2 regions of the Clostridium senegalense genome follow, and region 1 is predicted to be linked to the other one. Evidence: riboswitches for the same ligand, from Rfam matches in the RefSeq annotation. Region 1 holds a riboswitch; the other holds the start of a gene.
What was found. A riboswitch is a leader RNA that binds a small molecule or an ion and turns the genes downstream of it on or off. The one in region 1 is predicted to bind S-adenosylmethionine.
Positions count from the first base shown of each region.

Region 2: it holds a riboswitch for S-adenosylmethionine, as region 1 does, so the genes downstream of both, metK (methionine adenosyltransferase) here and KQI36_RS01990 (methionine ABC transporter ATP-binding protein) in region 1, are expected to answer to the same signal.

Region 1 covers NZ_JAHLNC010000001.1:383,865-400,916, forward strand. Annotated here, with positions in the region: gene mnmH (tRNA 2-selenouridine(34) synthase MnmH) at 1-881, opposite strand, end outside; gene KQI36_RS01950 (vWA domain-containing protein) at 1,183-2,547, opposite strand; gene KQI36_RS01955 (ATP-binding protein) at 2,557-3,675, opposite strand; gene KQI36_RS01960 (hypothetical protein) at 3,696-4,496, opposite strand; gene KQI36_RS01965 (metallophosphoesterase family protein) at 4,771-5,487, opposite strand; gene KQI36_RS01970 (GNAT family N-acetyltransferase) at 6,052-6,552, shown strand; gene KQI36_RS01975 (isochorismatase family protein) at 6,625-7,158, opposite strand; gene KQI36_RS01980 (YhfC family intramembrane metalloprotease) at 7,341-8,129, opposite strand; gene KQI36_RS01985 (polysaccharide deacetylase family protein) at 8,352-9,119, opposite strand; SAM riboswitch class I at 9,294-9,395, shown strand; SAM riboswitch class I at 9,463-9,563, shown strand; gene KQI36_RS01990 (methionine ABC transporter ATP-binding protein) at 9,680-10,714, shown strand; gene KQI36_RS01995 (methionine ABC transporter permease) at 10,744-11,349, shown strand; gene KQI36_RS02000 (MetQ/NlpA family ABC transporter substrate-binding protein) at 11,368-12,201, shown strand; gene KQI36_RS02005 (hypothetical protein) at 12,266-12,412, opposite strand; gene KQI36_RS02010 (HAD family hydrolase) at 13,113-13,898, shown strand; gene KQI36_RS02015 (iron-containing alcohol dehydrogenase) at 14,083-15,246, shown strand; gene clcA (H(+)/Cl(-) exchange transporter ClcA) at 15,331-16,908, opposite strand.
Region 2 covers NZ_JAHLNC010000007.1:42,077-59,128, forward strand. Annotated here, with positions in the region: gene KQI36_RS12280 (hypothetical protein) at 1-465, opposite strand, end outside; gene recD2 (SF1B family DNA helicase RecD2) at 486-2,699, opposite strand; gene metK (methionine adenosyltransferase) at 2,856-4,031, opposite strand; SAM riboswitch class I at 4,190-4,291, opposite strand; tRNA gene KQI36_RS12295 (tRNA-Tyr) at 4,430-4,514, opposite strand; tRNA gene KQI36_RS12300 (tRNA-Thr) at 4,520-4,594, opposite strand; tRNA gene KQI36_RS12305 (tRNA-Val) at 4,618-4,693, opposite strand; tRNA gene KQI36_RS12310 (tRNA-Tyr) at 4,702-4,786, opposite strand; tRNA gene KQI36_RS12315 (tRNA-Thr) at 4,792-4,866, opposite strand; tRNA gene KQI36_RS12320 (tRNA-Val) at 4,891-4,966, opposite strand; tRNA gene KQI36_RS12325 (tRNA-Tyr) at 4,975-5,059, opposite strand; tRNA gene KQI36_RS12330 (tRNA-Thr) at 5,065-5,139, opposite strand; gene KQI36_RS12335 (hypothetical protein) at 5,306-5,908, opposite strand; gene yyaC (spore protease YyaC) at 6,266-6,805, shown strand; gene mreB (rod shape-determining protein) at 6,872-7,900, opposite strand; gene spoIIID (sporulation transcriptional regulator SpoIIID) at 7,994-8,248, opposite strand; gene KQI36_RS12355 (M23 family metallopeptidase) at 8,362-9,087, opposite strand; gene spoIID (stage II sporulation protein D) at 9,346-10,452, opposite strand; gene murA (UDP-N-acetylglucosamine 1-carboxyvinyltransferase) at 10,673-11,941, opposite strand; gene KQI36_RS12370 (hypothetical protein) at 11,968-12,657, opposite strand; gene KQI36_RS12375 (hypothetical protein) at 13,164-13,364, opposite strand; gene KQI36_RS12380 (F0F1 ATP synthase subunit epsilon) at 13,523-13,915, opposite strand; gene atpD (F0F1 ATP synthase subunit beta) at 14,114-15,508, opposite strand; gene atpG (ATP synthase F1 subunit gamma) at 15,535-16,386, opposite strand; gene atpA (F0F1 ATP synthase subunit alpha) at 16,397-17,052, opposite strand, start outside.

The sequences.
Region 1 (17,052 bases):
TCCTCATAATCATTTTCCATAACTTTCTCACAAAATTCTTCTAAGCATTCTTTACTTAAAATCTTTTTTATTTTAATTATTGAATCACAGATTTCTTCATTTGATGTTTTACATTTAGTATATTCTTTAACTATTAAATTACACCTAAAATCTAAATCTGCATCTACAAATATATGTATTCCTTTTTTCATTGATTCATGTATGTACTCTGGAATAATTACTCTACCTATTCTTTTGCTTTCAGCTTCTATAAAAACAAAGTCACTATTCCTATGTTTAAGTTCATCTAAAATTAAACTTTCAAATTTTTTCTGTGAATTAACATCACCAAGCCCTACAGATCCTAAAATAGAACCACGATGGTTAGCAAATCCTTCTAAATCTAATATATCATATCCATCAGATTTTAGTTTTTTTAATATTTCCGTTTTCCCTACCCCTGTATTACCATGAAGAACTATATACTTAACTTGTTCATTTAACTTTGGTAATTCTTCTAAAACGTAACCTCTATAACTTTTATATCCACCTTTAATCTTTTCAACTCTCATCCCAAGTGATGATAATAATGCAACTAAAGATCCACTTCTCATTCCACCTCTAGCACAAAAAAGTACTATTTTTTTATGTTTTTTTTCTAATTTTAAAAATTCATCATATATTGATGGTAATTTTTTTGATACTATTTCCATACCAATTTTTTTGGCTTTTTCTGTAGATTCCTGTTTGTATATAGTTCCTACTAAAGCTCTTTCCTCATCATTAAAAAGTGGTATGTTTACAGCACCTGGAATAGTGTTTTCTTTATATTCTAGTGGACTCCTAACATCTACTAAAACATAATCTCCTTTTAGTTCTTTATACTCTGTGGTCTGAAACATAATAAACCTCCAAATCTTCAATTCACAATTCACAGTCCACAAATAATAAATATTTATTTTAAAATATATATTTTTTTATGCCTTGTGAATTATAAATTGTTAACATTTCTACTCAAAGTTATATTTTAATAGTTTCAATGTACCAATGTCAACATAAGCTTAATTTAAATTTTAAATAATTATTATTGTTTTTTTAAATTTATTAAACAAAATAAAAAAAGGTGTCTTTTTAAAATTATCATATTAACTTCTAAAACACCTTACTTTATTAATTTATTTTGTTCTTTAAAATATAATTTTATTATAATATAGGTTGTTGATTGTTCATTGACCAGCCATCACTTCTTACATCCATCATATCTATAGTATCTTCCTTACTTTTCACATCTTTTAGTTTTTTTATTACTCCAAATTTATTTCTAAGTGATACTTCATTGGCTTTTCCTGATATAATCCAAAGTGTTTTGTATTTTCCTGGCTTAACTTCTAATTCCACTTCTCCTTTTCCATCAGTAAAATATATTAATACATTTGTATCTGTATTATTTACATATTTAAATACTGGTGAAAAACTAGTGCCACCTCTAGTGTTTAATCTAGCCTTTATATCTTTTGAATTTTTAACTTTATATATCCTTCTAATTTTAGTGTCACATTCTATTATTTTAATTTCATATTTATAGTTTTTAACAATATTTATCACTTCATTTATTGCTACATTAAATTCCTCATCACTTATACTTCCGCTTATATCTATAGCTACTACAATTTTAGCAATATGATTAGAAATTTCTCCTCTTAAATCTAATCTATTAGGTTGTCTTCTATTTCTTCTCGTTATTGTCTTTTTTCGCCCCTTTTCTAAGGTTCCCATAAGTTTTTTTAAATATAAATTCCATGAAATTTTATTACTATTAGAGTCCAAATTTGATAGTATATTTTCCACATAAAAATCAACATTATTCTTTTTAGAGTCATTAACAATCTTTTTTGTGATGCTTTTTATAATATCTTCATCATAAAAATCACTTTTTTCCCAACTTTCATGTGTTTTAGCAACATCATACTTTTTTTCTATTTCATTATTTATTTTTGTATCATCTTCATCACCATCTTTATTATCATCTAATAAATCTAATTTTCTTTGAATTTCTAAAATATATTCTTCCATACTACTATAAGGTTTTAAATCTAAATTATACTTTAAATTTACCCAATCAATAGTTGTTGCATACGGTGGTAAATAGTCTAGATACTGATTCACAACTATATCCATAGCCATATTTATAGCCAATGTACTAAAATTCTTTTTTAATTCTTTACCTCTTATTAAATGTAGCGATATTATATGTATAATTTCATGTTTAATGGAAGTTTTCATCTGATTTAAATCTAATACTAAAAATAATATTGGATTAAAGTATATAGTATATCCAGAAACATTTAAGGTTATAGCCGTAGGTGATGTAATATCATATTTTATTTTTCTATTCATTTTCAATAAAAAATATCCATAAAAATTTTCACTATCATCTATTAACAAAAAATTAATTTTATCTATTAATTTAAAGAATCTACCTTCAAAATCATCATTTATGTCCTTTATATATTGAATGTTAGATATTTCATTGTATAATTCTTCCTTTATTTTGCAAAAACTTTTCATAACCCTCACCTATCCATTTATACTACTATACGTCTTAAAATATCCTTCTACAAAATTATCATTTTTTAAACATTCTTTATAAATACGTTTATATTGTCCCTTTATCTCCTTCATAATTCCAATTTTTAAATCAACGGGATAATATCCTATAAATTCTACTAAACGCTCTATTTCTTTTAAAGATATTTCATTGCTTTCCATAAAAATTAATATGTTTTTTATAGTTAAATACAATCTTGTATGACTTTCATTTTTTATTCTTAAAATTACATCTTCTGATAAACTTTCCTCATCAAATACTTCTTTATGAGTAATTAATGGTAATGTGCTACTTTCTATAAAAGACATAAACTCTTGAGCAATTTCACTTCCGACATTGCCTTTCAATATATTAAAAAATACTTTTCTAGATATTTTATCACTTTTTTCTTTATATAACTTATAACTTTTAGATACCCTTTCAAAACTTCTTGGTGTTGCTTTTATTCTTTCATCATTTTTACTACTATGCAAATATTCAGGAAATGTAGATATAAATTCTATAACTTTTTCATCTAACTTATTACTTATTGCCCATTTAATCCAACTTTCAACATTGCTTTCCATTTCAAGCCATACAAATCTATTTTCTTGAGCCGGATCCATATCTATAACCTGATAATCAAAATCATCTTCATACTTACTTGAAGGATTCATGGCTGCTAATAATTTCACCGATTCATGTAAATTATATCCGTTTATTTCTTTATTCAAAATTAGGTTCATAAGTTCTTGTTGAACAGTATGTTCACAACGATTAATTTCATCTATAAAAAGCAATACTTCCTTTCCATTATTTATAGCTTCTTGAATTTGCTGCAACTTAGTATGAACTGCATAAACTGTTCTTTTTTCAGTATGTTCTAATTTATTCTCATCTAAGTATTTGTATTCATCAACTGTAGGTAGTCCCCCAATTTCTCCTTCTTTTAACAAATTACCATCAATAACAAATATATTCCAATCATTTTTTTTAGCTAACTCTTTTGCTAAAGCAGTTTTTCCTATACCACTTTCTCCAACTATTAATGGAACTTCACTAGTTTCAATAATTAATTCCGCTGCTAATAATGTATCTTCAAAATTCATCTTTCAACTCTTCCTTATCTTTAATATTTTAATTTTTCATCTACTGCAATTCTTTTACACTTTGCACTACCGAATCTGTATATAAACATAATTTTATCCATCGATATGTTATTTTGATTTATACCAATTGACTTACAATTCAAAAAATCTCTAACATATTTATCATCTACATCTTCATTGGAAAAAACCTCTTTTAATATCTCCTCCATTTTTTCAATCTCAATATGATCTTTAAAATATTTTATAGCTAATATATTTTCCTTTAAAAAAGATACTTTTTTTTCATAATTCAATTCTTTAACTAATGGCACTGATGCTTCATTAATTTTAACTGCCAATCTTTCAATACTTTCCTTTGCATTTTCAATATATCTTAATGCATGATAATCTTTTTCAATTGCTAACTTTTGAATTTTTTCACTTGGATTTTTTATATATTTTATAGAATCATAATCTTTTTCTATAGCTAAAATTTGTAGTTCTTCACTTGGATTTTCACAATATTGTATAGCCCATCCTTTTTGCAAGATTCCCAATTTTACTATTTTTTCACTTGGATTCTTTATAAATTTTAATGTATTCCACGAATTTTCAACTACAACTTTTTGTATCTCTTCATTAGGATTATCAATAAATTCAATTGCCCATACATTATTTGTTACTGCATTTCTTTTCATTTCTTCACTTGGATTTTTTATATATTTTATCATTAATCCATTTTTATTTATTGCTGTATTTTTCATATTATCTGTAGGATTACTTATATTTTTTATTATTATAGGATTTTCTTCTATTAATCTTAAAATTTTTTCTTCATTCATACAAATACCTCTATATTTTTTCTTAACCATTACTTATTAATAATAATTATCCGTTATGTTATAATTATATATTTTTTTTCCTATTTGTTCAAATTATATTTTCACACAAAAATAAAAGTCAAAACTTTAAAAGTGTATATCACAAGTACACTTTTTAAATTTTGACTAATGTTATTATATTCTTATATATAATAAATAAAGTACATTAATAGAATATATTTATGCTAACCTTTACATTTCTAAATTATTTATTTTCTTTTTAGATATATTAAAGTTATCCTAAATTATAAAATAATTTTAATATATTATCTTTATCTGGAACATTCTCATTAAAAAATCCCATTATAGTTTTGTCTATATTATATTTTATACTTTTAAAAGAAATGTCTACAGTTCCATCATCACTAAATTCCATAACTGCAAAGCTTACATGACCACCATCTCTAGAGCATCCTATAGATCCTGGATTTATTATAGGTTTTCCTGTCCAATATTTAATAAGTGTTTGGCAATGACTATGCCCAATTAAAACATAATCACAAACATCTCCATAATCTTCCGTAAATTTATCCAAAGTTACTTCCTGATAAAGAAGCGGTAATTCATTCATACTATCTATCCTTGAATGAACCATAAGAATTTTTTTTCCCTTTATTTCTATTATTCTTTCTGTAGGAACAGTTTTTAATTTGTTAATCCTTTCTTCACCTAAAAGCTTAACATTCCACTTTTGATGTTCCTTTTCACCGTCAGTAAACTCTTCACAACAATTAGTAACTATTGAATAATCAGTATTTCCTAAAATATTTATAAATCTCTTATCATTCATAACAATATCAAAAACTTCTAAAGGATTAGGTCCTTCCTGTATAAAGTCACCTAAATTCAAAATTTTATCTACATTTTCTTTTTCTGCATACTGTAAAAAAACATTGAAAGCTTCCATATTACTATGAATATCAGCAATAACTAATACTTTTTCCTTCCCCATAGACTACTCTCCTTTGCTGTTTCATTGAAATAATACTTAATTTTCTAAATTTTCCAAATAGTTATTTGTATATATTATATCACTTAAAATTTTTTAAACAATTATTTTTACTATTTTTAACAATTTTTATATGCAATTAACATTTTATTCATTATACTATTTTATCCATATATATTTAAAAATATACCATATAATTTCTCTAATATTAAACTTTAATCTTCAAACTAATCTAAGGTTCCAAGTTAAATTTTAAACTTATTTATCAAACTAGAAAATTTCAAATTAATATTTTACTGATAGTTATTATTTTTCTTAACTGATAAAAAAATTTGATGTATAAATTTTAGATTGTATCCCTATATTAATTAAATTTCTTTTAACATTTAACATGATAGTTTCAATATTTTGAATTTAATGCTAAAATGTTCCTATGGAATTAAATAGATATGATTTTATCTATTTGTATTTAAAATTTAATATATTTTTGAGACTTATGACTTATACGCTGTGGACTAAATTATTAATTTACTCATATTAATTGCTATACATTGGAGGGCTAAATTTATGTATATGTTTTGTGAAAATGATAAATTGTATTTAAGACCATTAATACTTAAGGACTCAGATTTTATTTATGCACTTAGAGAAAAAAATAAGAATTTTATTTTAAATTATGCTGAAGTATCAAGAAATGCTCAAAAAGAAAAGATAAAAAATAGTATTTCTAAAGATGATGAGATATATTTACTTATAACATTAAAAGCAACAAGTAGCCATATAGGTTATATACACAGTAAATTTTTTAATAATGGGAAAATTGCTGATATAGATTTTGTAATAACTGATAATAATTCTAAACTTATAAAAGAAGCTTTAATTTTGTTTAGAACAGAACTTTTTAAACAAGGTTGTATTAGATTAGAATGTAATATTTGTAGTTCTAATCTATTAGCAAAAGAAATATTAGAAGATTTAAATTTCAACTTAGAAGGGATAAAGAAAATGTCCTATTTTAACAATGATAATTTCTTCGATATTTTAGTATTTGCTTCATTAAATTGTTAATTTTGCAAGTGTGTATTATTTTATATAAAAAACAGTGTATGATTAAAATTATTTTAACATACACTGTTTTATTTATTTTACATTTTCTAATTCTAAAAATTCATTTAAATACAAAACATCTATTTTTCCAGACCAGTTTAACACCGATCCAACTAAATCTTTTATATCTAAATCTTCCATATCATAGGTTTCAGAACTATTAACAGTTCCTGTAGCATCTTCTATAAAAGTAACTGTATACCCTCTATCAAAAGCTGCTATTGCCGTAAACATACAACAGAATTCTGTATTAAAACCTACAATTATAACTTCATTTATATTATTTTTCTTTAATATTTCTTCTAAATTTGTTTTAAAAAATGCACTTGGTGTAGTTTTAATTACTAATTCATCATAGTAGTCTACAAATTCTTCATGTATATTTCCTCTGTCGCAATTTTTATTAAATGGACTTTCATCATCTTGGTCTTCATGTTTTGTAAATATTATTTTATCACCTTTAGCCTTACATATATTGATAATTTCCTTTATTTTTTCTTTTTCTTCCTTAAAATTTTTTTGACTTAAAATATGTTTTTGCATATCTACTACTATTAATGCTCTCATATTATATTCACCTCATAATTTCCTTTAAACATTTAACTAAATAAATTGATGAAAACAATCAACCTACTTTTCATATGATTATTTATTATTTTCTATCTCTTTAATATTATAAGTTAAAATAAAATCATTACAAGAACTTATTTTGTGTTTTTATATAATATTGCCTTTATTTTTTAATTTAATTATACTTTTTTTAATTTTTTTCTAGTTTTTATTATTATAAATAAAATTATTATAGCAACTATTACTAAATATTCTTCTAAGAATATTATATTCTCTATAGCATTAACTTGATATAATGCAACTGGAAAATTTATAACTGCATGACATATTATAGCTAAGAATAAATACTTTATCTTTTCTTCTTTTACTGCATACAAAACTAAAAGCGATAATCCTAATTGAATTATAAGTGAGCTAGACCTTTCTATTCCTGCTATAATCCACGTATAGGATGGCATTTGAATCATTTGTTCTTTTATATACATTAATGTTTGTGCTGTATTAGTATCCACCTTATCTAATAAATTTTCAAAATTACCTGTATTTATCTGAACTGCTGTTATGAGATTATTTATATACATACCTCCAGTTATTAAAAATGCCTCTATTCCTCCATGTCCCAATCCATAGGCTAGCCCATTTTCAAAACTTCTATCTTTTTTTAAAATCCACTTAAAGCATATAAACCTCGCACTTTCTTCAAATATTCCAGCCATAAGACCACCGTAAAGCATATATGCCATTGGTTGTCTTAAAAATGTAGCAGTTTTTTCATTATTATATAAAACATATTGATGTATAGATCCTTCTAATAATTTAACTGCCAATAAAAAAGCAATTGCCCCTACTATTACATATTTTAATGATATATTATATTTCTTTTTTAAAAATACTATAAGTGCTATTGGCACAATAGTACTTAATACAATTGTAATTATCATAAAAAATATAGAACTTCCACTTACCACTGAATCATCTCCTTAAGTTATTATAATTAAAGCATTTAATATTGTGATACAATTATATTTTAAAAATTTAATGAAGTTATTTTCTTTTCTAAAATTTTATTTAGTTTTTTGTTTATTATACATAGTATCATAGATTTGTTACAATTTAATTATAAAGTAACTTATTGATAAAAAAACAACATTTTTTTGTATATAATTAGTGTAGTTCTATATTTTTAATAATTAATTATATCTATTTATTAATTTTTTTTCTATAAGAATTTCACGTTCTTTTTCATCTATCATATCTAAAGATTTAAATTCATACCCTTGCTCTTTTAAAGATTTAATAATTGTTCCTAATGCTTTTGGAGTGGTTTTATTTGAAGCACCATCGTGCATCAGAATTATTATTCTTGATTTGTCAATATTTTTGCTATTCATAGCTTTAAAATAGTTTGATATTAATTGATCTACCGGAATGTTTATTCCCATTGCGTCTTCAATAGACACATTCCAATCTACATAATCTAATTTTCTATTAACCAAACCATCTCTAATTTGTTTTAATGTTAATTTTTGTGGTATTCCTGTACTTGACCCACCAGGCATTCTCATGAACTCAAAATTTTTTTTATCCAAATTTTTATTTAAAACATTTTTTACTTTTTCATAATCATTAAAATAAACATCAGCACTGTTATAATTATTATTGTTATGAGTATATGTATGAGCACATATACTATGATTTTTTTCTTTGATTTCTTTTAAGATATTAGGATTTTCCTCCACTAATTTCCCTATAACAAAAAATGTAGCCTTAATATTTTCCTCATCTAAAATTTTTAAAACTTCTAATGTTGTTTCTGTTGGTCCATCATCAAAAGTTAAATATGCTATTTTTTTATTATCTTTACATTCACTATCATCTGAAATCGCAAAAACACTTATAGATGTAAAAATAACAACGCTAATAATACTTACAAATAAAAAAAAACTCTTTTTCTTCATATTTTTTATTCTTCCTTTCTATGTTTTTCAAATTCTTCAATTTCATATATTATTATTAGTATTATTATTTTTTATATGCTAAAGAATGTTCAATTATATGTATTAATGTAAAAATAATGTTGACATTTTAATTGTTTTCTATATAATATAAAATATAGTTAAAATTTAATAGGTTTCTTATTATGAGTGATTGAGGGATCTGGCCCTATGACGTCCGGCAACCAGCTTTTTAAAGCATGGTGCTAATTCCAGCGGTGTTATGCCGAAAGATAAGATTTATATTTATCCTCTTATCTTTAAAGAGGTTTTTTTGTTTTTAAAATTAAATATATAAATTTAAATACTCTTATCCAGAGTGGCGGAGGGACTGGCCCTATGATGCCCAGCAACCAGCTTTCATTAGGCAAGGTGCTAATTCCAGCGGTTTTTACCGAAAGATAAGAAAAATCCCCTTCTTATCTTTTGGAGGGGATTTTTTTATTGCTAAATTTTAGCACATATATACAGTATGCTATTTTTATAGTTTTGAAACTAATTACATTGAGGATGTGAAAATAAATATGATAAAAATTAATAATTTAACTAAAATATATAAATCTAAAAATTTAAAAGAGATTATTGGATTTGAAAATTTAAATTTAACTATTAACGAAGGCGACATATTTGGAATTATTGGTCCTAGTGGTGCAGGTAAATCTTCAGTTCTAAGATGTATCAATTTACTTGAAAAACCTACTAAAGGAGAAATCCTTTTTAAAAATATATTAGATTCTAAAAATACAAATGATTTTATAAATATATTAGATTTATCTGATAAAGAGCTTATTTCTATAAGGAAAAAAATAGGTGTTATTTTTCAAAATTTTAATTTACTTATGAATTCTACTGTTTTTGAAAATATTGCTTTTCCTTTAAGAATAAATAAGATGTCTGATAGTGATATAACTAAAAAAGTTAATGAACTTTTAAAATTAGTTGACCTTTATGATAAGAAAGATTCTTATCCTTCTCAGCTATCTGGTGGACAAAAACAAAGGGTAGGTATTGCAAGAGCATTAGCTAATGATCCTAAAGTTCTTTTATGTGATGAAGCCACTTCTGCTTTAGACCCTAGTACTACAGATTCAATATTATCTCTTTTAAAATCTATAAATGAAAAATTTAATATAACTATAATTTTAATAACACATGAAATGGATGTTATTAAAACTATTTGTAATAAAGTTGCTGTATTAGATAAAGGAAAAATAGTAGAACAAGGTTATGTAACTGATATTTTTGCAAACCCAACTTCTAATATAACTAAAAATTTTTTAAATCAAAATATTAATATTCCTAGTTCTATAAAAGATAGCTGTACGAATTCACATTCTATAGTTAAACTTACATTTTTAGGATCTAATACAACAACATCTACAATATCTCATATTTCAAGGAAATTTAATGTGGATATAAATATTATCTCTGGGAACATAGATATTGTTCAAAATATTCAAATTGGTCATCTTATTGTAAACATTGCTTCTAATGAAAATTTAGATGATATACGTAATTATTTAATTAATAATGATATAGGATGGGAGGTTCTTAATTAATGATTTATGCTTTACTACAAACACTATACATGGTATTTTTCTCAACTATTTTTTCTTTAATTATAGGTTTTCCGATTGGTATTATTTTAGTAATAACAAGTAAGAACCATTTATGCGAAAACTTAAAGTTAAACTCTTTTTTAGATACTATAATAAATATATTTAGGTCAATTCCTTTTATAATTTTAATAGTTGCATTATTTCCTATTTCTAAATTTATAGTTGGAACAACCATTGGAACTACTGCGGCAATTCTTCCTCTTTCTATAGCAGCTGCTCCATTTGCGGCAAGAATTATAGAGAGTTCTCTTAAAGAAATTCCTTTTGGTGTTATAGAAGCTGCATTATCTTGCGGAGCAACAAATATGCAAATTATCTTTAAAGTAATGCTCCGTGAAGCAATTCCATCACTTATATCTGGCATAACTCTTACAATAATAAATATTATAGGATATTCCGCTATGGCTGGTGCAGTTGGTGGCGAAGGTATTGGTGATTATGCTATACGAGAAGGTTATATGAGATATAACAACAATATTGTCTTATTAACAATCTTAATTTTAATTATAGTAGTTCAACTTATTCAAAGTATTGGGAATTACTTATGTAAAAAATCAAACAAAAAAGTTTTTTAATTTAGGAGGTATTTATTTATGAAAAAATCTTATTTTACAATAATCTTATTAACTTTATCTTTAATAATTTTTACAGCTTGTTCACCTAATAGTGATTCTAAAAATTCTTCAAAAGAAACTAATTCTAATGAAAACACTATAGTTATAGGAGCTTCTCCAGTGCCCCATACTGAAATTTTAGAATTTGCAAAAACAAAATTAAAAGATAAAGGAATAAATTTAGAAATTAAAACATTTACAGACTATGTTGTACCAAATAAAGCTCTAGATTCTGGTGAATTAGATGCTAATTTCTTTCAACATAAACCTTATTTAGATGATTTTAATAAAAATAATGGTACTGATTTAATTTCAATTGGTGAAATACATGGTGAACCTTTATCTGCATATTCAAAAAAAATAACTAATTTAAACGACTTAAAAGAAGGTTCTACTATAGCTATACCTAATGATGGTTCAAACGGTACAAGAGCATTAAAACTTTTAGAAAAAGAAAAACTTATAACACTAAAAGATTCTAATAAAACTATACAAACAGAAAAAGATATAAAAGATAACTTGAAAAATTTTAAAATTAAATCTATAGAAGCTTCTCAACTTCCAAGAATACTAGAAGATGTTGATATTGCAATTATAAATGGAAACTATGCATTAGATGCTGGACTTGATACTAAGTCTACATTATTTTCAGAAGATATATCTGATATAAATGAATACGTTAATATTATAGCTACCACTTCTGAAAACAAGAGCAATAATGCACTTAAAGAGCTTGTTGATTTTCTTAAAAGTGATGAAACAAAACATTTTATAGACGATAAATATGGCAATGCTATTCTTCCTGCTAATTAATAATTTTTCTTATATATTTTAAAAGGGTATGAATTTTATTCATACCCTTTTAAAATATATTCAGCTATTTAAGTGATTTTCCTAATTTTTTAGATTCCTTAGAAACACCTACTTCATTTGATGTTTCCATATTCATTTTTTCTAATTCTTTTTTAGTCTTTTGACCTGCTTTTTTATTATCCTTACTGTTCTTATTATTCTTATGTGACATATTATTCACTCCTTTCATGTGTTAAATCTTAAATATATCTCATAAATAGTATCAGTATTGGAGAAAAAATTATACATATATTCTGATTATTCGTTTTAGTTAATCTTTTTATTTTTAAAATATTTTATATTATAATTAATTGAAAACATAAATTTCATTAAATATAGGTTTTCAATTTGACTTTTAAAATTATCCATTCCAAAACTTAGATACCTAAAATAGTGAGACATGCTCCGAATTACTTAAAATTTAACACTACATTTTGTATAAAAACTTTCTAAAGTTATTGAATAAATTTTTGTTATCAGTTGAGAAAAATAAGTGCAAATATATTTACTTAAGAATTATGAGTTTAGGATGAAAGTGGTAACCACTTTCTGAAAATGATTTTAAAAAATATATCAATATAATTTGCTTTACAAATTTATAAAAAGATACGTTGGAAATTACTAGGAACGAAGTGAGTAGTAATAACCACAACTGTTCACTATTCACTCTTAACTTTTAACTAAAATAATCTGTTAGTTATTGAAAAAATATTAATTTGAGTTTTCTCATTTGATAAATGAATAAATTTGGAACCCTATAACTTCAATGAAACAAGCAAGTAGGAATTAAATTTAATATATAACTTATATATTAATCTTAAATTCTCACATTTAGATAAATTAATAAACAAACTTAAGAAAAGGTGATCAATATGATAAAATTAATTGCAAGCGATATGGATGGAACTTTACTAGACTCTAACGGTATTTTACCTTTAGAATTTTATTCTGTGCTTTCTGAACTAAATTCTAAAGGCATAATTTTTGTAGCTGCATCTGGAAGACAATATCATAATTTAGTTAAAACTTTTGATAAAGTAAAAAATAACATTATTTTCGCTGCTGAAAATGGAACTTACATTGTTCAAAATGGTAAAGAATTATATTCAAATTGTATTTCTAAAGACATAATACCTGAATTATGTTCATTAGCTGCTACTTTTGACAACTGTTATATTCTTCTATGTGGAAAAAAGGCAGCTTATTTACAAACCAATAAATCATCTGTAGTAAATGAAATTAAAAAATACTTTGAAAATGTAGAAATTGTAGATGATATAGCTACAATAGATGATGAAATTTTAAAATTTACTTTATGTGACTTTAATGGGGCTAATGAAAACTCTTATGAAATTTTTAATGAAAAATATAAAGACAAGCTCAAAGTTGTAACTTCAGGTAATATTTGGCTTGATATTATGAATAAAGATGCTAATAAAGGTGTTGCTATTAAGTTTTTACAAAATAAACTTAACATCTCTTTTAGTGAAAGTATGGCATTTGGAGACTACTATAACGATTTAGAAATGCTTAAAGCATGTAAATATAGTTATGCAATGGGAAACGCTGTGGATGCTGTAAAAAAAGTTAGTAACTATCTAACAGATACAAATGAAGAATGTGGTGTACTTAAAGCAATAAAAGAAGCAGTTATATAACTGTTTCTTTTTAATTTTACGTAGTTTTAAGATAATATTTACTATATACTAATTTATAAAAAAACTTATTAAAATTATAATGTTACATAAATGAATAAGTAAAACAATTATTTTATTGATTTATCAATATAGTAGTTGTATAATTTCAATTAATATTTAAATAAATTTTAGGAGTGATATTATAATGTTGAATTTTTCATATAAAAACCCTACAAAATTGGTTTTTGGTAAAGATACAATATCATCAATTGGTTCTAACATAAAAGCTGAATCAATTGATAAAGTTCTTTTATTATATGGTAAAGGATCTATTTTCAAAAATGGAGTTTATGATTTAGTTACTGAATCTCTTAAAAATAATAATATAGAGTTTATAGAACTTTCTGGTGTTAAACCAAACCCAGTACTTTCTAAAGTTAAAGAAGGTATAGATATAGTTAAAAATAATAACTTGAAAGCAATCATAGCTGTAGGTGGTGGAAGTGTTATTGATTCTGCTAAAGCTATATCTGCTGGTTCTTGTTATGATGGCAATGTTTGGGATTTATTTGAAGGTAATGGTAAACTTACAAAAGCACTACCTATATTTACTGTTCTTACCCTTTCTGCAACTGGTTCTGAAATGAACTGTGGTGGTGTAATAACAAACGAAGATGAAGGTAAAAAATGGTCATTTGGTTCTCCATTGCTTTATCCTAAAGTATCTATTCTTGACCCATCAATACAATCTACACTCCCTACAAAACAAACTGTTAATGGTGCTGTAGATACTATAACTCATGTGTTTGAAGCATATTTTGGTGGAACTAAAAATACAGATATGGTAGATGAATTATCCGAAGGCATTATAAGAACAGTAATAAAACATTCTAAAATTCTTATTAATGATAATAACAACTATAATTCTAGATGTGAGCTTTCTTTTGCTGCAACTTTAGCTTTAAATGGTCTTAATGGCTTAGGAAGACTTGGAGATTGGTCATCTCATTCCATAGAACATTCATTAAGTGTTTTAAATGATATATCTCATGGTACTGGTCTTGCTATAATTATGCCTGCATGGATGAAATATGTTTATAAAGAAGATGTCTGTAAATTTGCTAAAATGGGTAGAAATATTTTTAATATAAATGAGTGTGATGATGAAAAAGCTGCATTAAGTGCAATTGAGGCTCTTAAAAATTACTATAAAGAAATAGGAGCACCAACCACTCTTAAGGAAGTAGGGGTTTCATTTAAAGAATTAGACTTCATAGCAGATAATGCAGCAATGTCTGCACCTTTAGGTACTTTTAAAAAGTTAAACAGAGAAGATATTTATAAAATACTTCAAATAGCTTTTGAATAAATATTAAGCTAAAATCTAAAATTTTTATTCTTATAATAAAACAAGTACTATTTAATTAATTTTAAATAGTACTTGTTTTTATAGCTAATTATTATATAATCCTGTACACATATTATCTAATTTCTCTAAAATACTTGAAGCTTTATCTTCATCAACTAATGCAACTATATAATCTCCACTAAGTATCCTTGTAAATCCTCTAGGTATTATTTCTTTGCCTCCTCGCTTTATCGCCACAATTAAACAATCCTTTGGCCAATTTATATCTTTCATTAATTGTCCCTCTGTAATACATCCCATATGGACAGCATATTCTATCAATGTTTTACTTGTACTATTTCCTTCAAAATTTGACCCATTCTTTTTTAAAATATTTTCTAATAAACTTTCGTAAATTGGTTCTGATTTTAATAAATCAGAAGTTATATACGCAAATATACACACTATTGCTAAAGGTAACATATGATCAAAAGAACCTGTCATTTCTGTAATTAATATTATACCTGTTATAGGTGCTTTAACTATTGCTGTAAAGTGTCCTGCCATTGCTAATATTATAAAAGTTAATATATAAATACTAGGTACTCCTAAACTATAACATACTATAATACCAAAAATATTTCCTACTAATGCTCCAAGTACTAATAATGGAAAAAATATTCCCCCAGGTATACCTGAGCCAAAGCATATAAGAACCAATAGAAATTTTATAACTAAAAAAAGTAATAACGTTACCAATACATAATTATTTTCTGATAAACTCATTATAAGATTATGACCACCACCAATTAATATTGGTGATATTACACCTACAATTCCTGTTACTATAAAAGGTATTATTGTTTTTACTTCAATAGGCATTCTCTTAAAGCTACCATAAATTTTTTGACTTTTTAATATTCCTTTGTTAAAAATTGTACCACTTATACCAACTAAAACTCCTAACAATATTAAAGCCCAATAAAACTTCAAAGGCAATGAAGCTATTCCTTTAAAATTTAATGCTGGATCTAAACCTAAAAATCTCTTTGCTACAAAATCTGCTGTAAGTGCTGATGACATGGCAGAAAGTAAAACTAATGGAGAAAAATTTTTATGAGTTTCCTCTAATGCAAACATTACACCTGATAATGGTGCATTAAATGCAGCTGCTAATCCTGCACTCGCTCCACTTGTAGTTAAAAACTTTTCTTCAATATTTACTCTTTTAAAAATCCTAGAGAACCCTTGTCCAACTGCTGCTCCCATTTGAACAGATGGACCTTCTCTTCCTGCTGAAAGACCTACCCCTAAACAAATCACTCCACCTATAAACTTGTTTATAAGAACTCTTAACCAATTAATGTTCAATTTTCTAACTAAAAATCCTTCTACTTGAGGTATTCCACTACCTGATATCATCGGCTCTTTCTTTACTAACACACCAACTAAATATCCTAAAAATGATAAAATTATAATTATAACTGCTATTTTTATAGGGTTGCCCTTTGAACTACTATAAATATCATTAGAAATTTTAAATAATTTATCTATAGCTAACCTATTCAAAACAATAATTATACCTGTAATCAAGCCAACTACAGCACCTTCAATTATAAGCTTAAATCTTAAATTCTTTCTATGTGATAAAATATTAGTAGTTTTATCTTTAGATATCTCCATTTTAATCCTCCTTTACTTAATATGAACAGCAAAAAACTAAGCATTTAAAATTTAAATACTTTTTCATATACTTAAAATTATTTATACTTTATATAAATTTGCCCTTTTTTATTATATAACTCATATTAAATTATTTCAAATTTA
Region 2 (17,052 bases), on a different contig from region 1:
TTTATTTAAAGGAAAATATATGGATAAAGCTTTATCAAATATAGGTTCAATAGAGTATGATATTATTGTTCCTCTACTTTTAACTGCTTTTGACAATATATTTTTTATATTTTTTTTAGATTGAAATGGCATATATCCAAGCTCATCAAATATTACCAAATCATATTTTTTATCTAAATACAATGCCCTATTATAATCACAAAAATTTACCTTAGAACTATCTTCATCAGTTTTTTCATCTAAATATACATAGTCATTATTCTCTAGGTAACTTATAAGCTCTATATTTTCTTTTTCTTCATTTACAATATATAAAACAGATTTATTATTACTTATGCAATAATTTATTGCATCTAAAAATATAGTAGCTGTATTATAAAAATAAGAAATTACATTTATTATATCCGTATTATTTTTTACATATTTTAAAACTTCTTTAATAACGTATTCTTTTCCTTTAATCATATTTCAAATAAATCTCCTTACTAAACTCCAAATATTTCACTTATCCTCCACTTCAAGCCTGAATATCTTTCAAAAGTTCTATCATTATCTTTCATAAAAGATACTGTTTTTTTATCTCCAACTAAAACCACTAGTTGTTTTGCTCTAGTAACTCCAGTATATAAAAGATTTCTATTCATAAGCATTGGAGGGCCCATAAACATTGGCATTATAACTACTGGAAACTCACTTCCCTGACTTTTGTGGATAGTTATAGCATAAGCTAACGTCAACTCATCTAAATACATATCTTCATATTCAACAACTTTGTCATCTTCAAAAACAACTGTTAGATTGTTATTTTCATTTATATCATAAACATATCCAACATCACCATTAAATACTCCAAGCCCTGTACATTCCGCATCAAAAACCTTTTCTTTCTTAGTCCATTTTAAACTGTAATTATTTTTTGTCTGCATAACCTTATCTCCAATTCTAAAAACCATTTCTTTGAGTTCCTTTTCTGGTTTATTAGCACTTGGTGGATTTAAGATTAATTGCAACTCTTTATTTAGATTATCAACTCCTGCTATACTTTTTTTCATAGGAGATAATATTTGTATATCCTTCATTTTATCCCAGTTAGTATTAAATTTCGGCAACCTTATACTTATTAAAGATATTATTTGTTCTAATATATTTTTGCTATCTATACATTGTATAAAGTAAAAATCACTACCTTTTGAATTTAGTATAGGCATCTTACCATCATTTATTAAATGGGCATTAACAGTTATCATACTTTCTTTACCTTGTCTAAATATTTCATTTAACCTTACTGTTTTAACAACACCACTTTCAATTATATCTCTTAAAACGTTTCCTGGTCCTACAGATGGTAACTGATCAACATCACCAACTAGTATTAGCCTTGTGCCTGTAAATATAGCGTTCATCATGCTATTCATTAAATTTATATCTATCATAGATGCTTCATCAACTATTAAAACATCACACTCTAACTTTCTGTCGGTTAATAATTCGCTTTCTTCTTCTTCCTCCGATGCGCCCATCTCTAAAAGTCTATGTATAGTTTTAGCCTCTCTTAAAGTAGTTTCACTCATCCTTTTAGCCGCTCTTCCTGTTGGTGCTGCCATATTAACCTTCATTCCAGCTTTTTCAAATATACTTACTATACAGTTTATTATAGTGGTTTTTCCTGTTCCTGGTCCTCCTGTTATAACCTCTATTCCATTAGTCATAGCTCCTTCTATTGCTTCTATTTGACATTTAGCTAACTGTATATTCTGCTCTTTTTCAAAGTTTTCTATTTCCTCATCATAATTAATCTCTAATTCATCATATTTAGTGGTACATAATTGAACCAGTTTCTTTGTAACTCCCATCTCAGCATAAGCATATTGAATTGTAAATACACACTGAACATCATCTATATTTTCTACTTTAATTTTACCTTCAATTATATTTTCTCTTATAGCTAAATCAATATTTTCTTCATCTACTTGTAAAACATCTATAGCTCTTTTTATAAGTTTTTCTAACGGCATGTATGTGTTACCTAATAAACAAAATTCATTTATTATATATTTTATTCCACTTTTCACTCTAAATATAGAATTTTTTTCCACACCTAAGCTCATAGCTATCCTATCTGCCGTTTTAAACCCAATTCCATTTATTTCTTCTGTTAATATGTATGGATTATCTCTTACAATAGCTACAGAACTGCCTCCAAATCTTTTATAAATTTTCATGCACTGATTAGCAGTCATTCCATAGGTTTGAAAAAATATCATTATATTTCTAATCTCTATTTGTGCGGAATATGATTTCATTATTAATTTTATTTTCTTTTTTCCTATACCATTAATTTCTTTTAATCTATCTATATCTGTATCTAATATTTCTAACGTCTTTTCTCCAAAATGATCTACTATTTTTTTTGCAGTAACAGGTCCTACCCCTGAAATAATCCCACTTGATAAATATTTTTCTATTCCTAGTTTACTAGTTGGTAAAATTTCTTCTATAGATATAACTTTCATTTGCTCACCAAATTTTTCATGTGTAACCCAATCACCTGTAACTTTATATTGACCGCCTTCTTTAATGTAAGGTATTACACCAACTATTGTATGTCTTTTTTTTCCATCTTTTAGATGAGCTATTGTATATCCATTTTCTTCATTTTTAAAAATAATATCCTCTAGTATCCCTGTTATATCTGACATAAAAATCTCTCCTAAAATTGTTCTTTTGAATATTATATCATAGAGCCATACTATTCTCATTTATTAATATACTTGACAAATGTTTAGGCTTTCAAACAAACATGATATTTATCCATATTAAATATAAAAGACACACCTAAAGGTGTGTCTTTTATATTATAAGTATTTTTTTATTTCTTCTACTTTATCTAATTGTTCCCATGGAAGATTTAAATCATTTCTTCCAAAATGACCATATGCTGCTGTTTGTTTGTATATTGGTCTTCTTAAGTCTAATTGTTTTATTATAGCACCTGGTCTTAAATCAAATACATTCTTAATTATTTCTATTATTTTTTCATTAGAAATTTTTTCTGTTCCAAATGTATCAGCTTCTATAGATACTGGATTAGCAACTCCTATAGCATATGCAAGTTCTATTTCTATTTTATCAGCAACACCAGCTGCTACTAAGTTTTTAGCAACCCATCTAGCCGCATAAGCTCCTGAACGGTCAACTTTAGTTGCATCTTTTCCTGAAAATGCTCCGCCACCGTGTCTTCCATATCCACCATAAGTATCTACTATTATTTTTCTTCCTGTTAAACCAGAATCTCCTTGTGGTCCACCTATAACAAATTTACCAGTTGGATTTATATAGTATTTAGTATTTTCGTCTAATAATTCTGCTGGAACAACAGCTTTTACAACATGCTTCATTAAATCTTCTCTTATTTGTTCTTGTGTTACAGTTTCACAGTGTTGTGTAGATATTACTATTGTATCTATTCTTACTGGAGTTTCATTTTCATATTCAACTGTAACTTGAGTTTTTCCATCTGGTCTTAAATATTCTAATGTTCCATTTTTTCTAACTTCTGTTAATCTTCTTGAAAGTCTATGAGACATAGCTATTGGAAGTGGCATATATTCTGGAGTTTCTTTACTTGCAAATCCAAACATCATACCTTGATCTCCAGCTCCAACTGCTTCTACTTCATCCATTTCTTGTCCTCTTTTTTCAATAGCTTCATCTACACCCTGTGCAATGTCAGGTGATTGCTCATCTATTGATGTTAATACTGAACAAGTTTTATAATCAAATCCATATTTTGCTCTTGTATAACCTATTTCTTTTATTGTTTCTCTTACTACTTTAGGAATATCTATATAGCAATTTGTGCTTATTTCACCCATAACTAACACCATTCCTGTAGTTACTGCTGTTTCACAAGCTACTCTTGCATGAGAGTCTTTTGCTAATATACTATCTAATACTGCATCAGATATTTGATCACAAATTTTATCTGGATGCCCTTCTGTTACTGATTCTGATGTAAATAATCTTCTCATTTTCAAATCTCCTTTCAAATTTCCGTTCTAATCGAAGAGAGTGGCCTTAAAAATAATACAAGGTATATTTATTATTACAAAATCCTTGTAACTACTATTTTTATGCAATAAAAAACCTCTTCTTTGATAAGAAGAGGTCGAAATTTCGTACTCGCACTCTCTTATCTTGCAGAATATTTCTGCAGGAATTGGCACCATTGTGCTACGCACCGGTTGCCGGGTTTCATAGGGCCCTTTCCCTCCACCTCTCTGGATAAGAGTAATTATATAATTTTATGATACAATATTATCATTAAAATACATCACTGTCAACAATATATTATTTGATTTATATGGTAAATATATTCAATAATTTAATTTATTTAAAAATAAAAACACTTTAGAAAATCTAAAGTGTATGGTGGAGGAGGACGGATTCGAACCATCGAAACGAAACGTAACAGATTTACAGTCTGCCCCCTTTGGCCACTCGGGAACTCCTCCATTTATGGAGCTGGCAATAGGAATCGAACCTACAACCTGCTGATTACAAGTCAGCTGCTCTACCGTTGAGCCATGCCAGCATATTATTATATTTTAAGTTTAATGGTGGTCACAACAGGGTTCGAACCTGTGACCCTCTGCTTGTAAGGCAGATGCTCTCCCAGCTGAGCTATGCGACCGTGTTATATGGTGGAGGAGGACGGATTCGAACCATCGAAACGAAACGTAACAGATTTACAGTCTGCCCCCTTTGGCCACTCGGGAACTCCTCCACTTATGGAGCTGGCAATAGGAATCGAACCTACAACCTGCTGATTACAAGTCAGCTGCTCTACCGTTGAGCCATGCCAGCGTATTATTTATATTTTAAGTTTAATGGTGGTCACAACAGGGTTCGAACCTGTGACCCTCTGCTTGTAAGGCAGATGCTCTCCCAGCTGAGCTATGCGACCGTGTTATATGGTGGAGGAGGACGGATTCGAACCATCGAAACGAAACGTAACAGATTTACAGTCTGCCCCCTTTGGCCACTCGGGAACTCCTCCACTTATGGAGCTAGCAATAGGAATCGAACCTACAACCTGCTGATTACAAATCAGCTGCTCTACCGTTGAGCCATGCTAGCGTGTTATTTTTAGTCGGTAACTTCGACAAGGTTTATTTTATAATCTTGGAGTATTTTTTTCAAATCCAAATTTAGCCTTTACAAGCAATTATTTTAAATTTATTCTTACTTTCTAAGTTTTTCTCTCTTTTTCTTACCAATTTACTTTGTTAAATTAAAATCATTTTTAAAATTCTTTAGTTATTTCTTTGTTTATAAAAGGTTTGGCAATTTCTTTAGCTTCTTTAATTTCTTCTTCTGTTAAATATTTTTCTAATACAGATATAACTTTTTTTACACCTAAATCTTTATTTTCATAATTTAAATATTTAACTATATTATTAAATTCTTTTTTAGGTACTTTATATGCAAATGTTATTAGTTTTTTCTTTTCTGATAAGGATACTTGTTTTAGAACTTCCTTTGCTTCTGCCCTCACTAGCTCTTTATCTAATTTTTTTTTATTTTTATTGTAAGAATCAAATTCTTCAACTGTAACATCACCATTATTCTCAAATTCTTTCATGTCATCATAAAAATATTTTTTATTTTTATACTTTCTTACCTCATCATAAGTATTAATATTTTCCTCATTATTTTCAATAATCTTCTCTTTTAAAGCTTCTTTAGTATTCTCTTCATTTTTTTTCTTATTAAAAATCAAAGGATCTGAATAACTCTTGTTTTGGTTTTCCTTTGCAATTTCATCATTTTTTTTAATTTTTTCAGACTCTATATTAATTTCATTTTTTACAACTAAATCCTCATGATTTCTATAGACATTCAACATAGTACAACTATAAATTATAGTACACAAAATTATTATACATGAATATATTTTTTTTATAATTATCACTCCCATTTAATATTATGAACATAAAAAATTTTATATATACTTAATTATTAACAAATCCAAAGACTCATATTCAAATGTATACTTACATAAAAAATATTTTTATTTTTTTCTAAATGTTTATAATCACATTCTGTTTTTTTGCATATATATTATTAAGCGCATTTTTCATATTTTTACATTTATACAAATATTATAGAAGATAATAATTAAATTTTATTTTGTATAAATCAATTTTAAGTTGATACTTAAATTTCTTTAAAATGAATCACAATTCTCTAGGAGGTGCAATCAGTGACTAAAATTAAAACCCATTATAAAAATCCCCTAGCTTATTACAACTTAGCTACTTTTATTAAAGATTATTTAGATGAAGATACTATTATTATATGTATAGGTACAGATAGATGCATAGGCGATTGTTTAGGTCCACTAGTTGGAACCTGTTTAAAAGAAAATTTTTTCCCTTTACCTGTTTATGGAACAATTTCTGATCCTATACATGCATTAAACTTAGAAAATAAGTTGAATGAAATTAAACTTAAACATCCTAATTCAAAAATAATAGGAATTGATGCTTGTCTTGGACCACATTCAAGTATAGGTGAAATACAAGCAAGGGACTTTTCCATAAACCCTGGCAAAGGTGTCGGAAAATTACTTCCACCAGTAGGAGATATGTCTTTAATCGGAATTATAGATTCTAGTGATGATACGGAATTATTTACAAATAGAAATATAAGATTAAACCTAATTATGCAATTATCTAAGGTTATAACAAAGGCTCTTTTGCATTCATATTACTTAGCTTTTGATAACTCATCTTTTATTTAAATTTCCCATAATTTTAAATAATAAAATGACACAGTAAAAAACTGTGTCATTTTATCAATCAAATTATTAATAAAAAGATAGGTCTTGTCCTCCAAAGGAATCACCCATTTTATCTATAAATTCTAATGCTTTTCCTGTTCCTATTGCAACACATGAAACAGAATTTTCAGCTACATATACTGGTACCTTTGTATAGTCTTGTACTAATTTATCTAGACCATCTAAAAGTGCTCCTCCACCAGTCATAACTATGCCTTTTTCAGCAATATCTGCTGCTAATTCTGGTGGTGTTTTTTCTAGTACAGCATGAGTACACTCCGCAATTGAAGCTACTGCTTCTCTTAAAGCTTCTCTCATTTCTGTAGAATTAACAGTTATATTTTTAGGAAGACCTGTAATTAAATCTCTTCCTCTTATATCCATGTCAATTTCTTCATCTTTTTTATAAGCTGATCCTATGTTTATCTTTAAATCTTCAGCAGTTCTCTCACCTATCATTAATTTGTGTTTTTTTCTTATGTATTTAATTATAGCATCATCAAAATTATCTCCTGCTACTTTAATAGATTCTCTAACTACCATTCCACCTAAAGATATAACAGCTATATCTGTAGTTCCTCCACCAATATCTATTACCATATTTCCACTAGCTTTAGAAATATCAAGTCCTGCTCCTATAGCTGCTGCTAATGGTTCCTCTATTAGATAGACTTTTTTAGCTCCTGCATTTCTTGCTGCATCTTCAACAGCTCTTCTCTCAACTTCTGTAGATTCACATGGAACACATACTACAACTCTTGGTGCTGCTTTCTTATTTCCACATGCTTTTTTTATAAAATGTTCAAGCATTTTTTCTGTAACATCATAATCTGAAATAACACCATTTCTTAAAGGACGTATAGCAACTATATTTCCTGGAGTTCTTCCTATCATTTTTCTAGCTTCTTCTCCAACTGCTAATACCTTATTTGCATTTTTTTCAATTGCTACAACTGAAGGCTCTTTTAATATAACGCCTTTTCCTTTCATATAAACAAGGACTGTAGCTGTTCCTAAATCTATACCCATGTCTGTTCCCATACCGAAAAAAAACATACTTTAATTCACTCCTGCTCTTTCGTATTTTAACTAAAAGTTTAGCTTTAAACTAAATAACTCTTATATTGTCTAATTATAATACGAAAGGCTTTATCCTTCAATTGTTTTATATTTCATCTGTGTAGCTTTTCCACCTCTGATGTGTCTTTCTGCCTTATTTAAATCCAATACATTTTTAGCTTCTTCTGCAATTTGAGCATTGATTTTAGGTAATCTTTCGGTCATATCCTTGTGTATAGTACTTTTACTTACACCAAATACAGTTGCTGTTTTTCTTATAGTTTCTTGTGATTCAATTATATATCTTGCAACTTGCAATACTCTTTCTTCAATGTAGTCTTTCAACGTGTTGCCTCCTTAATCCTTATATATTTATAAATATGCTTATATTTCCACATAAATTACTTATGTATAAGCCATTCTCTGAATAATTCAGAAAATGGCTTTAATAATACTAACTATTTTTTATAATTCACATATTTACTAGGATCTATGTTTTCACCATCTTTTAAAACTTCAAAATGTAAGTGAGAACCATATTCTTCATATGCAAATGTAGTTGTGTTTCCAACTTTACCAATTTCTTGAGAAGCCTTTACTGAATCTCCTTTTTTTACAGCTACTTTTTCTTGCAGATTAGAATATTTACTTACAATTCCATTTTGATGATCTATTTCAACATATGTTCCTTCTGATGAAGTATCTACATTTTTAATAACACCATTCATCATTGCAACTACAGGTGTACCTTCTTCAACTTTTACATCTATACCAAAGTGTGGTCTATAATCCTTAGTTGAAGACATGTAAACAGGGTCTTCTGTGTATGAACGAGCTAAACTTCCATCTACTGGTTTAACTGATTCACTATCTGTTGCATTTGAAACTGATTGACTTTCTGCATTTTTTTGAACTTGTACTTCTGGAACTGCTTTAAGCTCATCTTTTTTTACTTGTAATGCATCATTATAAGTTTTAGGTTCTACAGTTGCTCCATTAGTTTGTTTGTCCTCTTTTGTTTCTTTATTTGTCTTTTGCTCCATTGCTGGTAATTGCGCTACATCTTTTTTATCCTTAGATGTTGTTAATATTGTTACTGTTGCTACTGCACATAGGCAAACAAATAAAATTACATAAAATCCTTCCTTTTTAAAAAATTGTTTAAATTTTGTTTTCTTATCCATAAAAACACCTCCACTAGTATTGTTGTCCTATCTTTTTAAGTTAATTCACTTTTCTTATTATTTTTTCTCGTTTTTTTTCGACTTTTTTCTTATATGTTTTTAAAAATAAAGAACTCATGGTAACCATGAGTTCTTATGGACTTTCAGATTCTAACTTAAAATTTATATATCTATTAAACATGAACTTTTTTAATTATATAAACTATATACTAGTAGATGCTTATGAAATAATTCTTTCTTAATTCCTTATTATTTATATTATTTTTTATTTATTTGTTCCAAAGTTATTCCTGTATAATAATGCTGTAATATATCCTTATAGGATTTCCCTTCACTAGCCATATTATTAGCTCCCCATTGACTCATTCCTACTCCATGACCAAATCCTGTACAGCTTATTTCCATGTCATTATCTAAATAGTTTATTTCAAAATTAGCTGAATTTAAGCCATAAAGACTTCTAAATTTAGGTCCACTAATAGTTACTGTTCCTAATTTTATACTCTTTATACTTCCACCATCAGTTCTTTCTAAAATTGTTATTTGATCTTTTATATTATTCAATGTCATATTTGCATTATACTGACTATTAGCTTTTTCAATAAAATCTGCATAGGAAATTGAGACTACACTTTTATATCTTGGCGCATTCTCTTCACCTTTACTTTCAACACTTCTTAAATATGGTAGTGCATTTACAAAAACATCTTCTGAATTTTCAGTTTTGCCACTACTGGTAGAAAAGTAGTATGCTCCACTAGCAAGCTTTCCCTGATAAGCTAGCACCTGTCCCTTTGTAGCATTTACAGCTTCCTCTACTTTTTTCCAATTACTTTCACCTTTAACGCCCCACATCTGGATTTTCTCTTCTTTGCTTAAATATACTTGACAATGAGTTGTATCACAAAGATCTGATCCATTCCCTTTACTACATCCACCACCTATAGCTTTTGTATGGGCTACTGTATATGTTCTAGCAGCTACTGCTTGAGCTTTCAGTGCTTCTATCTCAAAATTTATTGGCATTTCACTACTTATAACGCCTTTAACATATTCTTCTATAGGTAGTTCAACCACCTTATCTTGCTTTGTTAAATAAACCTTAACTTTATCTATCTTTATATCCTCTACTAAGTTTTTTTCAGCCACTTTATTCTTCTTTATATCTCGTTTACCAATTTCAAAAGAACTAATATTATTATTTTTTTCTTTAATATTACCCCCTAATATAAAATAAGTAGACCCAAGTAAAAACATAACTCCTAGTGCTACAAATGTTAAAACTGATATTATCTGCGATGCCATTTTTTCACTTATACCTACACTATGAGTATTCAACTTAATTTTATTTTTAAAATTTCTCATTTTATCCTCCTCTCGTTTCGTAAGTTAAAACTTTAAATAATAGGCTATTTGTTCTTTTTATTCAAAGTTTATTAAGAAGAGTTATCAAATATAACATATTTTTTAAAATATTTTTATAAATTCAAAATTAAACTTATTTATAGTTATTTTTTAGAGTTTCAAATTAATTTTTAAAACAAAAAATAGTCACTCATAAAATTTGAGTAACTATCTTTTAAAATTAAATTTCTTCTTCTATATTTATTCTTTTAATATCAGCACCTAATTTTTGAAATTTCTTTTCAATTTCAACATACCCTCTATCTATATGGTATATATCTGCTATTGTGGTTTTTCCCTTTGCACACAATCCTGCTAATATTAGACAAGCTCCTGCCCTTAAGTCTGTTGCTTTGACTTCTGCACCTGTTAAAGATTTTACACCTTCCACAACTGCACATCTTCCATCTATTTTTATATTTGCACCCATCCTTACAAGTTCTCTTACATGCATAAACCTATTTTCAAAGATAGTCTCAGTTATCATACTAGTACCCTTAACAACGCTTAATAGACTCATCATTTGAGCTTGCATATCTGTAGGAAATCCAGGATATGGCATAGTTTTTATATCTATTGGTTTTAAATCTGCACTTCCATCTATAACAATAGTATTTTTACTTGCTTCTATCTTTACTCCCATTTCCTTCATTTTTGCTATTACTGGTTTTAAATATTCTTCATTTACATTAGTTAATTTTATTTTACTTTTAGTTATTGCTGCTGCAATCATAAATGTTCCTGCTTCTATCCTATCAAAAATAGGAGTATATTCTGTTCCAATAAGCTTATCTACTCCGACTATTCTTATGGTATCTGTGCCTTCTCCATAAATTTTTGCGCCCATACTCTTTAAAAAATTTGCAAGATCTATTATTTCTGGTTCTTCTGCTGCATTTTCAATTATAGTTTCACCTTCAGCTAGTGACGCAGCCATCATTATATTTTCAGTAGCTCCTACTGATGGAAAATCTAAATATATTTTTGCACCTTTAAGTTTATCTGCTTTAGCTTCAACAAATCCATGTTCTGTTATAATATCTGCTCCTAATGCAGTTAATCCTTTCAAGTGTAAATCTATAGGTCTTGACCCTATATTACATCCTCCTGGCAAAGATATCTTAAAGTATCCGAACCTTGCAAGCATAGCACCCATAATCAAAAATGATGCCCTCATTTTTCTTACTAACTCATTACTAACTTCTTCTAATTCTAAATTTCTAGTATCTATTTCTACTTTATTATCTTTTCTTAAAATTATCTTAGCATTTAAAGATTGTAGGACTTCATAAAGAACATTAACATCTTCTAATTTAGGAATATTATTAAAAATACAAACGCTATCACTTAATATAGTTGATGCAAGTATTGGTAATACTGAATTTTTAGCTGAACTAATCTCTACTTCGCCATTTAATCTTTTGCCACCTTTTATAATAAACTTTTCCATGTTATTCCTCCATAAATAGTGCTATTTTAAAAAGCTACAGTTATTTCTGGGGTTCCTATTATTAAATAATTTTCTTTGCTGTATTTCATAATAGCAAACTGAAAATCAATTTTTTTTCTAAAGATTTCTTTTGAATTATACATCTTAGTATTGCAAATAGTACTAAATCCATTCTCTAAAGGCACCGTTTCTAAATCTGTAGCCCCATTTTCATCTAAAAAATCTACTATATGCTTATTTAGCAAATTGCAATCTTCACCATTAAAATTAGATTTTACATATAAATACTGATTTATATGCTTTTCATTTTTAAATGTGGCCTTTGTTAAATTCTTTAGAAAATCTAAATTATTATATTTTGTCTTTTGGCTAACTGTCATTTTTATCATATTATCTTTATAATCAATTTTTTCTATAATTACATTAAGATTATCAATTTTAACTTCTATATAATTATTATAATTTTTAACAATTACTTTTTCTTTATCATAACCATAAAAACTTATACTTTTCTTTAATTCTTCACAATAACTATTTATATCTTTTTTTTCTTTAAATATAGTTTCAACTCCAACTTCAATAATTTCTGCTTTAGATATATTTAAAACTTCACCAATTATATCTCTTTTTTCTATAGCCTTTGAGCTTATTGAATTTAAACAAACCAATATAAAAATCATAAAAAGTGCTATAAGCTTTTTTAAAAATTTCTCCATAATTACCCCTCCACTTTTAAAAGTATTGACAATAATTACTGCTTTATACACTGGTTTGTCACAGATATACGTTATTAATTTTTTAAATTAGAAATAAGATAACATAATTGGTTATTATAGATTACATGTTTATAACTTATATACACTTATATCTATAATCTTTTATGTTATCCTAATTAATATAGTGAAACATGCTTTAATTTTAACTTGCCTAAATTTTTAATTACAATTATGAAATTAGTGATTTTTAAGCATACATTCACTATTAAGGGTGTTCAAAATTTACAATACATAAGCCAAAACATAATTTTAAAACATTATACAATAAACTAAATAAATATATAGATTATAACTAAAGTTATAATTTAATTTCTTTATAAATTTATAGAAATTTTGAATATATATTATTAATATATATTTTTTTCCTGTTTTTGTGCATATTAGTGTTTTTTTTACAATATATACATCTAAAAATAATGCTATCTTGATTAAAGATAGCATTATTTTTATGTAAACATAGATGAAAATGGGGCTACTTCTTTTAAAGTATCTATTGCCTTTTCTAACTGTAAATATTCTTTTCCATCTATATTAACTGTATTATCTTTGAATGTCTTAACAGTTTGGTTATATTGATTAACTAAATTTACTTTTGATGCATCGGATATTCTAATGTTTTTATTTGGATTTTCAGTTTTATTATTCATTTTTATTCCTCCTAACATAATATAATTTTCTATTAAATTATATTGTTATTATGCTTATAAAGTATTTACTTTATCCTTAATATTTGTTAAGTTATTATTCCACCTTTTCTATTTATTGAAAAAAAAATCGCCTTTAAATTTATTTAAAGGCGATTTCTTTATAAGTTTAATCTTAATAAAGATCTTTTAAGAGCTAATTCAGCTCTTTTTACATCTATTTCATTTTTATTTTTAAGTCTATCTTCTGCTCTCTTTTTAGCTGATTGAGCCCTCTCTTTATCTATGTCTTCAGGCCATTCAGCAGCATTACATAAAATAGTTACTTCATTTTTTCTAACTTTAATAACTCCACTTGATGTAAAGCACTTATATTCTTTACCATTTACATCTTGAAAGTTAGCTATAGTTGGAATAACCTCGGATACCATAGCCATATGATTTGGTAATATACCAAATTTACCATCACTACTTTCTGAGTTCAACTTTACAACATTACCATTATAAAGTTCTTTATCTGGGGTTACTATTATAAGCTTAAAACTATTTTCCATAATATAACCGTCATTGTAAAACGTTAAAATTTAATCATTTTACTTCCTAATTCATCAAGTCCATCTTATTATATAAATAAAATGAATGGTCTGACTTTCCAAAGGCTTAAACTCCCCGCTTTAACAGGTACTAATCAATACTTCATTGCTTATTGGACGGAATCCTTTCTATAAATATTGACCATAATTATATAGAATTTATTCTGATAAAGTTTTAGCTTTTTCTATAGCTTCTTCTATTGTTCCAACAAATAAGAATGCTGCTTCTGGAAGAGCATCATGCTTACCTTCTAATATCTCTTTGAATCCTTTTATAGTTTCTTTTAATGTTACATATTTTCCTTTTATTCCAGTAAACTGTTCACCAACTGTAAAAGGTTGAGATAAGAATCTTTGTACTTTTCTCGCTCTACTAACTACTATCTTATCTTCATCAGAAAGTTCGTCTACACCTAATATTGCTATAATATCTTGTAACTCTTTATATCTTTCTAATATATGTTTAACTTTAGTTGCTACATCATAATGCTCTTCTCCTATAATTCTTGGGTCTAGCATTCTTGATGATGATTCTAAAGGATCAACTGCTGGGTATATACCCAACTCAACTATAGCTCTTGATAAAACTGTAGTTGCATCTAAGTGAGCAAATGTAGTTGCTGGTGCTGGGTCTGTTAAATCGTCTGCTGGAACGTAAACAGCTTGAACAGATGTTATAGAACCATTTTTAGTAGAAGTTATTCTCTCCTGTAATGCTCCCATCTCTGTTGCAAGTGTTGGTTGATATCCAACGGCACTTGGTATTCTTCCAAGTAATGCTGATACTTCAGATCCTGCTTGAGTAAATCTAAATATGTTATCTATGAATAATAACACATCTTGACCTTGGTCTCTGAAATACTCTGACATTGTAAGTCCTGTTAAAGCAACTCTCATTCTAGCTCCTGGAGACTCATTCATCTGACCAAATACAAGAGCTGTTTTATCTATAACTCCTGAATCTTTCATTTCATGATAAAGGTCATTACCTTCTCTTGTTCTTTCTCCAACTCCTGTAAATACAGAAAGTCCTCCATGTTGCTTAGCTATGTTATTTATAAGCTCTTGGATTAAAACTGTTTTACCAACTCCAGCTCCACCAAATAGACCTATTTTTCCACCACGTTGATATGGTGCTAAAAGATCTATTACTTTTATTCCTGTTTCAAATACTTCTGGCTCCACTGATTGTTCTTCAAATGAAGGAGCTGATCTATGAATTGTATATAGGTTTTGTGCTTCAAAGTTACCTTCTTCGTCTATAGGTTTTCCTAATACGTTAAATAATCTTCCTAAAACTGAATCTCCTACTGGTACTTGTATTGCCTTTCCAGTATCTACAGCTTTAAGTCCTCTTTTTAATCCTTCAGTGTTTTCCATAGCAATTGTTCTTACTATATCATCACCTATATGTTGTTCTACTTCAGCTATTATAGTTCTTCCATCCATTTTTATCTCTATAGCATTGTATATATTTGGAAGTGAACCCGCTTCAAACTTTATATCTATAACCGGTCCTATAATTTGTACAACGGTTCCTATTTTTTGTGACATATTATCTCCCTCCAATCTAACTAATTCTAGTTTTGTGCTTCTGCTCCACCTACTATTTCCGAAATTTCCTGTGTTATAGCACTCTGTCTTATTCTATTATATTTCAAGTTAAGTTTTTCTAACAAATCATCAGAATTTTTTGTAGCACCTTCCATAGCTTCCATTCTATAACTTTGTTCACTACATTTTGCGTGAATCATAGAATTTAATATCTTACTTGTAAAATATAAATTCACTACATTATCAAATAATATATCTGATTCATTTTCAAATTCTGCTTTTGATTCAATATTACTAAATTTACTCTTATCTATAGGTAATAATTGTTCAACTTCAATTTGCTTCTTTAATTGAGAAATAAATTTTGCATAAACAATATTCACTTCTGAAACTTCACCTTTTCTAAACATTTCAAATGCATCATTATATACAGTAGAAGCTTCTTTAGTAGTTGGAAGATCGCCAACTTCTACATACTCGGCCATAGTCTCTAGTTTGTATCTTTTAGCAAACGATCTTCCTTTCTCTCCTACCATTAAAATAAGAGCATTTTCTCTATCATTTCGAGTAATTTCTGCAACATGAGAAATCATAGAACTGTTAAAGGAGCCACATAAACCCATATCGGAGGTAAGCACAATATATAACTTCTTGGAACTTTTATTGCTTTTGGTATAAATATTTTCCTCTTCATAACTATTAACTACTTCTGCAAATACATCTTCACATTGCTTAAAATAATCATTATTTGAAGATAATTTTTCCCTAACTTTTCTTAATTTTGAGGTAGAAACTAAGCCTAATGCCTTTGTTATTTTCTTGGTATTATTTATAGACTTAATTCTTCTCTTTATCTCAACAAGTCCTGCTGCGCCCATTTTCTCACCTCTATAGTTCTACTAAAAATTTTTGTTTAAACTCCTTTATGCCCTCTACAAGCTTTTCTTCTATTTCACTATCTAATTGCTTTCTTTCTTTAATTAGATCTGGAACCTCTTTATGATAAGTATTCATAAACTCTAAGAATTGTTTTTCAAATAATCTTATCTTAGATACTGGTATATCCATTATATGTTCATTTACACCAGCATATAAAATCATTATTTGATCTTCAACTGCCATTGGTACATATTGATCTTGTTTTAATATTTCTATTAATCTCTTACCTTTTTCAAGTCTTTTTTTAGTATCCTTATCAAGGTCAGATCCAAACTGTGCGAAAGATGCAAGCTCTCTGTATTGAGCAAGTTCTATTCTTAAAGTACCAGTTACTTGTTTCATAGCTTTGATTTGAGCACTTCCACCAACCCTTGAAACAGATATACCTGCATTAACTGCTGGTCTTTGTCCTGAATGGAATAAATCCGCCTCTAAGAATATCTGTCCATCTGTAATGGATATTACATTTGTTGGTATATATGCAGTTACGTCTCCTGCTAATGTTTCAATTATAGGAAGCGCTGTTAATGAACCTGCACCTAATTTATCAGAAAGTTTTGCTGCTCTTTCAAGTAATCTTGAATGAAGATAGAAAACATCTCCTG